Regions from separate parts of the Odoribacter sp. N54.MGS-14 genome, predicted to be linked through region 1. Evidence: riboswitches for the same ligand, from Rfam matches in the RefSeq annotation. Region 1 holds a riboswitch; each other region holds the start of a gene.

Region 1 (2,203 bases):
CAGCGGTGAATAAACAGTCATCAGATCCTGATATTCCGGTTTTTCAGCCAATTCATAAGTTTTGGCTACAGAATTCATAGAAGGACGAATCATCGGGTGGTCGACAGGATTTTCGATCAGCTCACCCATAAAATAAACCTTCAGATTCAATCTGCGGAGGCTTTCAATGTACTCAGCTCTGGTCATCATAATTAGTGGCGTTTTATTGATTAACAATACAATATTTAAAGAATTATTTCTCTAATCAAAAGACACAAAGGACAACTATCGTATGCTATATAACATACGTCTTTCCCTTTACGGAAACGATAGCGCCAGCCTTTTTAAAAAATAAAAAAGCATCCTTTACACATCCTCCCAAAACGAGGTTATGCCTTCGTGTTTTCCAGGACACACCCGTATCCCTTTTCCCAAAATAATTGTGAAAAACAACGCACATACCCATTGTCCTTATTCCCCAGAACAACTGGCAATTATAGGTCAGGCAGGTCTTCTGACTTGTTCCGGATTTTGCGGCCTTCCCTTCTCCCGGAGGAAAAAGTGACCATAAGAATGCAAAACCCTTTTTAAAGAACATACAGCTGAGGGTACAGTACCGGATTCTCACCGGATTCCCTATTCAACTCATTCCTCCGTGTGAGGATGAGTCACCATGACGACGCAAATGTACCTAAATAAATTTATATTCCTACTTTTTTTCTTTAATTTTTAAATAAAATGAGAAAAATAATTGCAGCAATGAAACAAACCTCTCCTAAAAAATCATAAAATAACACCTCCTTCACCCGAACTTCCTTCTCCTCTCTCAACGTCCGATGAAGTAAAAAATCGATTAAAAACAACGGAATGCATAAAAATAATCGACGATCATCCGGACAACAAAGACCCGCCTCTTATAAAAACAAGAAGTTACAAATTTTTACTCACTGATAATCAACAACAAAACAAAGGAAAAGGGAAAGATTTTATTAAAATTTCAACGGATAAAAGATTTTTTATACTTTTGTCCCATTGAAGTTCTTTACAAGATGTGAATCAGATCGCTCAGGTGCCTCATTACGATGGGGAGAATAGGGAACCGTGTGAAAATCACGGACTGTCGCGCAACTGTAATCACCATAAAAGTTCGGCCAATCATGTCCACTGTCAGCATAAGACGGGAAGGACGGCTAAAACGGTGAAAGTCAGGATACCTGCCTCAGCGAATTGACAATGCTTTCGCGGAATAAAGCCAGAGTCAGCCCTTATCAGACCGACACCCGTCCGGGTAAATATACCCCTGCGTATTCTTTATTTTGTGAAAGCTAAGTTTAAGCCATGCTCAACGGTAACAATCGATGATTAACGAGTAATTATCAATCGGCTACACTTACGAATCTTAAAAGAGATTGCCAGAATAATAAAGCAATTAATAGATGTAAACTGACTTAGCATGAGAAAATCGTTTGAAAAATTCCTGGCGAGACAGGAAGCCTTAGCCCGGCAATACGGCGAAGCATATGAAGAAAAACAACACAACCGCGGCAAACTGACAGCCCGGGAACGAATAGAATTTCTTTTTGATGAAGGCACCTTCGAGGAAGTCGATGCTTATTCTCCATCGGCCACCACCTCTTTCGGTAAAACAGTACGTTCCTATGGAGACGGAGTTATTACCGGATTTGGAAATATAAACGGCAGACAGGTATTTGCCTATTCCCAGGACTTCAATGTTCAGGGAGGATCATTGGGTTCTGTACACGCTGCCAAAATTATAAAAGTACAGGATATGGCCCTGAAAACAGGTTCTCCTGTTGTAGGCCTGATCGATTCGGGAGGAGCGCGCATACAGGAAGGAGTGGCCAGTCTGGCCGGATATGCCGGTATTTTCCGCCGTAATGTACTGGCCTCCGGGGTCATTCCCCAAATATCGGTGATCATGGGTCCGGCAGCAGGCGGCGCCGTTTATTCCCCGGCACTCACCGACTTTATCTTTATGACTGCCGCAACCAGTTATATGTTTGTTACAGGCCCCAATGTCGTTAAACAAGTGTTGAATGAGACCATCTCTCCCGAAGAATTGGGAGGGGCTTCAGTACATGCTGTCAAATCAGGAGTCGCTGATTTTGTTTTCAACGATGACGAGAACACTTTGCGGGGAGTGAAAATGCTGCTTTCCTATCTTCCTTCCAACAATATCGAGAATGCTCCCTATCTGGCCACC
Region 2 (2,203 bases), on a different contig from region 1:
CAGCTCAATCCGGACATAATCTTTGATGGGAAAATGGTACAGGTGTTTGTAATCTTCACCGGTAATCTCTTCCAATACTTTCACCTCTTCGATAAAACTATTCCGCACATAAGGTGCCAGATAAAAATCAAAAGCCGGAATCGCCTGTCCGCCATGCATTTCATTCTGAGCCGTCTCGAGCGAAATGCAACCGAGGATGCTAGCCGTCTCGATCCGTTTTGCCGGACGGGATTCACCATGACCGACATAGAATCCGTTTTTCAGGATCTTATCCAAGGGATGCTGTACGCAGGTGAGACTTTTGGTCGGATAATAATCTTTATCGTGTATGTGCAGATATCCTTGCCGAACGGCATTTTTTACTTCTTCTACCAACAAATAATCGTCGACAAACGGCTTTGTCGTTTCACTGGAAAATTTCATCATCATCCCGGCAGGCGTATCCGCATTCATATTGGCATTTTCCCGGGTCACCTCATTCGATTTCGTCTCTATGATTTCCAAAAAGATATCCCGGGTTTTCGCTTTACGGGCCACACTACGCTGATTCCGGTAAGCAATATATAATTGAGCCACATCTTTACGGCGGCTCTTCATCAATTCGATTTCCACACAGTTTTGAATATCTTCGACACTCATCTGCTCCTGTCCCCGGCAAGCGATACGATCGGCAATTTCATGTGCCAATTGCATATCTTCTCCTTTATCGGTATGCAGCATCGCTCTTCTCACTGCAGCAACGATTTTCTCCTCATTAAAGCCAACTACACGGCCATCTCTTTTCAATACAGTCTGAATCATTATTTTACTTTTTAATCATAAACCGATAACTCATAAGGCAAGGAGAGGACAAAAAAAAGACAAGCGAATCCTTCTTTCCGGCCTTTCCTCGAAAGCCTCAGAAAACAATAATTACGGCAGGTCTTCTGACTTACTCCCGGTTTAAACAACCTTCCCGCCAATAACGGCAGTGGTTCTTCTCGGGTTTAAACCGCTCTACGGAGCTTACAGCAGCGGGACTGTCCGGGATTCTCACCCGATTCCCTTTTCATCTCATCCCTACGCTAGGATAAGAACCGAAATCAAGACAAAAATAGAAAGTTTTTTACGAAGAGAAAAATATTTTCAGAAACTTTTCTGACATTTTTTCAAAGTAACAGATTATCAAAGTTTTCCAATACAAATCTTTTAATCTAGAATCCGGCACATTCAAACTATTGATAATCAACATATAACTACAAAACAAAATTCAAATCATCAAGCAATCAAACATTTAAAAGTTTTCCAAAATAAAAATCCAAAAATTAATCGAGTTAATATTTTTCAGCATTGATATTTTATTCTTCGTCTTTTACTTTTGATTTTTCATTTTGTAGATATTCCACCCAAATTCGGGCTGCTTCTTCCACTGTTTTGAGACAAGGACGTTTTTTATAATATTCGGGTGTCCGGGCTTCAGGCACCGGATCGAACCCGATTCTTGAGGGAGTCACCCCCAACAATTCACCGCAGATCAACGAACCGTTACGCTTCACAAATTTCTCTGCCAATTGTTGTACCAGTCTATAATTCGCTTCTTTCCCTTCCCTATCTTTTCCCTCTACACAACCTGTTTCGAGGCCTGCCAATATAAACATTCCGCAAGCAGCACCGCAAGTCATTCTCATCCGACCGATCCCTCCACCGAACGAAGCCGACATCCGTAATGCCTGTTCGAAAGTATAACCATACTCGTCTGCAAAAGCAGCACATACCGACTGTGAACAATTGTAGCCTTGCCGGAATAATTCGACGGCACGCTGTATCCGGTCTTCCATCATCCTATTTTTTAATGTCCGGCAAAAGTAACGAAAGACCGTGAGAATAGGAAATCTATTTCTTCTATTGCGTAATAATATTCCCTTGCAAATCTATATCCAAAGCCATATCGAGTCCCGGTTGTTGTTTAGGGGTCAAAATAAAATGATACCGATCTCCCTGAGGGAATTGCCGATAGTCGACGCTCCGTACGGTATAGTTTTCATAAGCGGTACTATTCAGGACTTCTTTCACCACCGCAGGGACTTCGGAAAACAATACCGGCCATTCTGTATACTGCCAGTTCATCGAGCGATCGAAATAGATTTGTTTAGCTTCGTTGCCGTCCAGCATATTCGCCTGATATGCCCCGTCGGACCATTTCCCGACTTCAGTCAGTAAAGCC
Region 3 (2,203 bases), on a different contig from region 1:
TAGTTGAAAGTCTATAAATTTCATAATATTTATAAAGTCATGGGACCCTGCGGGCACCTGGTTAATTGACAATGAAACAATACACCCAAGGAATAGATCCTATCGGATTGATTATCAATGGTTACATTCTCATCTTCTTCCCTTCTTTATCTTTTGATGGAAGCAAAGCTTCCAATAATTGTCCATCGTCCATTGACATCTGTCCATTATTCTTTTTGCGGGTTTCCGCAAAAAGAATCGACCTTTTATTTTCCCTGCATATACCCCTTTTTCCTGGTAGCCATATCCACCGCTTTATGTCCGGCAGCAAACCGGGCATGTTGGATGAAGAGTTGCTGAACAGTTGGATTTTCTCCCAACCCTTTCAGGTAAAGATTCACTTTATAACCCTGTTTTTCAAGATTTTCCTTCCATTCGCCTGCTATATCATTTTTAGCATGATCTCCGGCAACAAACATCAGGGGGGCCAAAGTCAATGTTTTGGATTTTCCGTTTTTCAATAGCCGCAAAGCGTCTTCGTATTCCGGATACCCTTCTACAGTTCCGACATGATATTCCGGATGTCCTTCCGCTTTCAGCATATAATCGAACATAGCATACGAAGCTGTTGCAGGATCGGGTGTTCCATGGCCCACCAATAATTTTTGTCCACCTCTATCAGCCTGATTCATGGCCTCTGTAATTGCCTTCACAACCACGGCATAATCCTCAGGAGCATACAACAAAGGATTTCCGACACGAATATCTTTAAAATTCAGCGAAAGCCCTTCCACTTCGCGACGCAATTCTTTCATCTCGGTACCTTCGATTATATTCGTAGATTGTATTAAAATATGCGTATAACCTTGTTCATGCAGCTGAATGAGTGCCTGGGTCGGATTCAGGCGTTCTACTCCCCTTTCCTTCAATTTCTTCAGGATAATCCGGGAGGTCCAGGCTTCCCGGACTTCGATACCTGGAAAAGCTTCTTTCATCTTTGCATTGATTGCATCGATTGTCAAAACCCGGGTATCGTCATGAGTGGTACCGAAATGGATGATCAGGATGGCAGCCTTATCCCGCTCTCCTAAATTTCCGAAAAGATCCGATTTTATAAAATTTTCATCGGAATGGGCCATACACACCGGCCCGATAAACAACGCTATTACTAAAAACAAATATTTCATATGATTATCATTTTATTTTCAACGATCCAATATACCTCTTATCCTGCAATTAGTTCGGACTGATCCTGTTATTTGTACCGACACATAACCGATGGCAAATAACCCTAGCGTTACCAGCATACACCATTTTTTCATGAAACGATTAAATTAAGACATTAATAATAACTTTTCTGACCCCGGAAAAGCTTTATTACCTATACAATCATGGCAGGTCTCCTGACTTACCCCAGAAAAGCAACCTTCCCATCCTTACATCCGGACAGTGGTGTAAGACGCTTTTCTACACACAGGGTTCACAGTAGCGGGCACTGTTCCGGATTCCAACCGGATTCCCTTTTAAACAGCAAAGAAAAATACTGTATTACCATAATCGGTTGCAAAGATATATAAAAAAGTTTATAACTAATAAAAACAGTACTAATAAGTTATTCGTTTTTTCATTCTTTTTTACAGGTCGAAGGGTTTGTCTGATAAGTCTAAGTTCTATCTTTCTACAACAATTCCTATAAAAAAGGAACGGTGCCCGTTCAATTAAAACTGTCACTAGTGTTTTTAACTGTGGGCACCGTTAAGTATAAAGCAGGATATTTCGACTTCTTAAATATAACTAGCCGGAAGAATAATTTTCGACCTTATAAACTAACTGAATCTTACAGACAAACTGACATAAAACGAACGACCGGGATTCAAAGTCGAGTAATTACTATTCCAGGGGCGGTCGTCGACTTTGTCGAAAAGATTTTCCACCCCGAACCCCGGTTCCAATACCACCGATTTCAAGTTAAAAGAATGCCGGGTATTCAGATCCCATTGTGAAAAACCGGGAGCAGGATCGTAATAATAGGTCTTAGAGTAGCGCCCTTCCTGAATACGACCGTTAAGGTTGACATTCAGATGATATAATCCCCAGCGGTGTCCCCAGCGGGCATTGGCCGTCCAGACATTTTTCACACTTTTATCGATCGGTTCCTGAGTTGTCTTATCTTCGGTATCCATAAAATGATAACTTCCCCCCACCGAAAAACCGGCTCCGGCAT
Region 4 (2,203 bases), on a different contig from region 1:
GTTTCGTAGGTATATTGTCCCGGGTAGCTATTCAGGATGCGCCAGTAATCTGCCTGGTCGGCTTGATTGTATACCGTTTCGAAATCGAGATATACGCCGCCTGAACGGGGATCGTCTTTCAGGAAATAATCGGCTCCGGCATCTTCGAACACTTGTGCCAGAAAACTTTGTCCTCCTACGGCATACCATGTTCCTCCGTGTATTTCACCGCTGAGTACGACTGGCCGGTGTTCGACCCGGGCTGTCAATCTTTTCAGATCATTGTATTTTTGTTCTATCTCATTGAATATTTTATTCGCCTTTTCTTCCTCTCCGATTAAAAGACCGACAAATTTAATCCACTCGGCTTGTCCCAATGGAGTCGTTTCTTTATAACCCAAATGAGGGACTAGTGGAATATCTACTTCTTTCATAGCGTCGTAGCCCCCTTGTTTGAAGGGAGAGATGAGGATCAGGTCGGGAGCGAGGTTCATAATGATTTCCGCATCGAAATTACCCTCGATACCGATTTTCTGAGTTTTCCCTTCGGCTAACTGTTGTTTGATCGTTGCATTATTCAAAAAGCGGGTACTGCTGATTCCCACGACTTGAGAAGTTGCTCCGAGCTTGATAAAATTAGAGAGTTGTAAAGAAGTCATACAGATGACGCCCCGGATCGGCAGATCGAGTACAGGTATATGCGGGGGAAGCTCAGGATGTGTGCCTCGCTGTCTTAGGGCGAAGGTATATTCCGAACCGGTTTCGCTTTGAGGATCTTTGATATGAAGGAGTCGGTAATTTTCGTGTTGTTCCAGCCAGAAGCCTTGTGCATAACGAATATTCGAACGATCTGTTTGTGTAGCGACAGGGTTTTGTTTTTTGCGGTTACCTGAACGACAGGAACCTAAGGCCAGACAAAAACCGATGGTAAATACCAGTGATAAAAAATAAATCTTTTTCATGCTCTTTTCCTCCGAAAGAAATTTGTTTATTAGCTATGATCGGCAGGTTTTCTGGCTTGTCATCTTTTCTCCTTCCCAAAACGCCCAGGTTTCAGTGGATCATTGAAAAGACCTGCAAAATGACAGTAATGACTTTACAGCTGCGGGGACAGCTTCGGGTTTTCACCGAATTCCCAAATTCCCATGCGGGGATACCGATGCTGCTACAAAGATAGTATTTTAGGCACTTTATCCTGTTAATTTTGTCCAAATTATAAAAAGAATAAATAAAGATTACTACTTTTGGTCACCATGTACTTTTATTTATTGGCCTTTATGAAAGTATGTGTATATGATAATAAGTAGAACGCAAAATGTAAACATGATGAAAAAGATCCTTTTTTTCGCTTTTTTCTGTTGTGCTTTTTTTTCTTATGCACAGAAAGCAGATTTAAAAAATTGTTACAAGTATTCGGAAGAAAATCTGAAGAAGTATTATCACTCTTTGAGTGTATTTCCTTCCTGGATATCCGGGACAGATATGTTTTGGTATAATTATATTACGCCCGGAGGTGCTAAATACTATCTGGTCAATCCGGTCCGTAAAAAAAAACTGGAAATGTTTGACATGGAAGATATGATCGGTAAATTAACCCAAGCTACGGGGATATCATTTAATATCAAAGATTTCCGATTGGGAGGGCTGAAATTTGATGAGGGGGATCCGTATTGTTTTTCTTTTTCCAAGGGAGGACTGGATTTTCATTACAATATCAGAACCCGGGAGCTGAAAAAACTGGACCCTGAACAAGCCTGCCGTTTTTATCCTCCGGCATCCCCTTATTGGTTAAAGTTTTCCCCTGACAGTAGTTACAGTATATATGCTTACCGGCACAATCTGTATCTGCTGAACAGGCAGGATACGGTTCCGGTACAGTTGACCACAGATGGAGAGAAGTATTATTCCTATAGTAATCAGAAGGACAGCGATTCGGATAAAAATACAACTCCCAATATTGTGTGGGCTGGAAATTCTAAGGTGTTTTACTGCTTACGTCAGGACAGGCGTAAGGTTGAAAATTGCTGGGTAGTTGATAATCTGGCCGAACCACGTCCTAAATTGCGTACTTATAAATTCCCTATGCCGGGTGAAAAATATGTTTTTACCTACGATCTGCATTTGTTTTATCCGGAAACCTGCCAACATATTGTTGTGAATATTGATAAATACCCCAATCAGGAGGTTCGGATTGTTGCATCTGATTTGGAAAATTGTCCGGAGG

The links. A riboswitch is a leader RNA that binds a small molecule or an ion and turns the genes downstream of it on or off. The one in region 1 is predicted to bind cobalamin.
Region 2: it holds a riboswitch for cobalamin, as region 1 does, so the genes downstream of both, WS42_RS00830 (anaerobic ribonucleoside triphosphate reductase) here and WS42_RS03765 (acyl-CoA carboxylase subunit beta) in region 1, are expected to answer to the same signal.
Region 3: it holds a riboswitch for cobalamin, as region 1 does, so the genes downstream of both, WS42_RS08530 (sirohydrochlorin cobaltochelatase) here and WS42_RS03765 (acyl-CoA carboxylase subunit beta) in region 1, are expected to answer to the same signal.
Region 4: it holds a riboswitch for cobalamin, as region 1 does, so the genes downstream of both, WS42_RS08455 (ABC transporter substrate-binding protein) here and WS42_RS03765 (acyl-CoA carboxylase subunit beta) in region 1, are expected to answer to the same signal.

Annotation. Positions count from the first base shown of each region.
Region 1 covers NZ_LARL01000010.1:27,413-29,615, forward strand. Annotated here, with positions in the region: gene WS42_RS03755 (4-hydroxyphenylacetate 3-hydroxylase family protein) at 1-189, opposite strand, end outside; cobalamin riboswitch at 467-670, opposite strand; cobalamin riboswitch at 1,030-1,215, shown strand; gene WS42_RS03765 (acyl-CoA carboxylase subunit beta) at 1,433-2,203, shown strand, end outside.
Region 2 covers NZ_LARL01000002.1:63,724-65,926, forward strand. Annotated here, with positions in the region: gene WS42_RS00830 (anaerobic ribonucleoside triphosphate reductase) at 1-801, opposite strand, end outside; cobalamin riboswitch at 900-1,096, opposite strand; gene WS42_RS00835 (C-GCAxxG-C-C family protein) at 1,338-1,817, opposite strand; gene WS42_RS00840 (PepSY-like domain-containing protein) at 1,882-2,203, opposite strand, start outside.
Region 3 covers NZ_LARL01000035.1:20,082-22,284, forward strand. Annotated here, with positions in the region: gene WS42_RS08530 (sirohydrochlorin cobaltochelatase) at 246-1,166, opposite strand; cobalamin riboswitch at 1,356-1,550, opposite strand; gene WS42_RS08535 (TonB-dependent receptor) at 1,806-2,203, opposite strand, start outside.
Region 4 covers NZ_LARL01000035.1:57-2,259, reverse strand. Annotated here, with positions in the region: gene WS42_RS08455 (ABC transporter substrate-binding protein) at 1-941, opposite strand, end outside; cobalamin riboswitch at 965-1,155, opposite strand; partial or broken gene WS42_RS08450 (DPP IV N-terminal domain-containing protein) at 1,306-2,203, shown strand, end outside.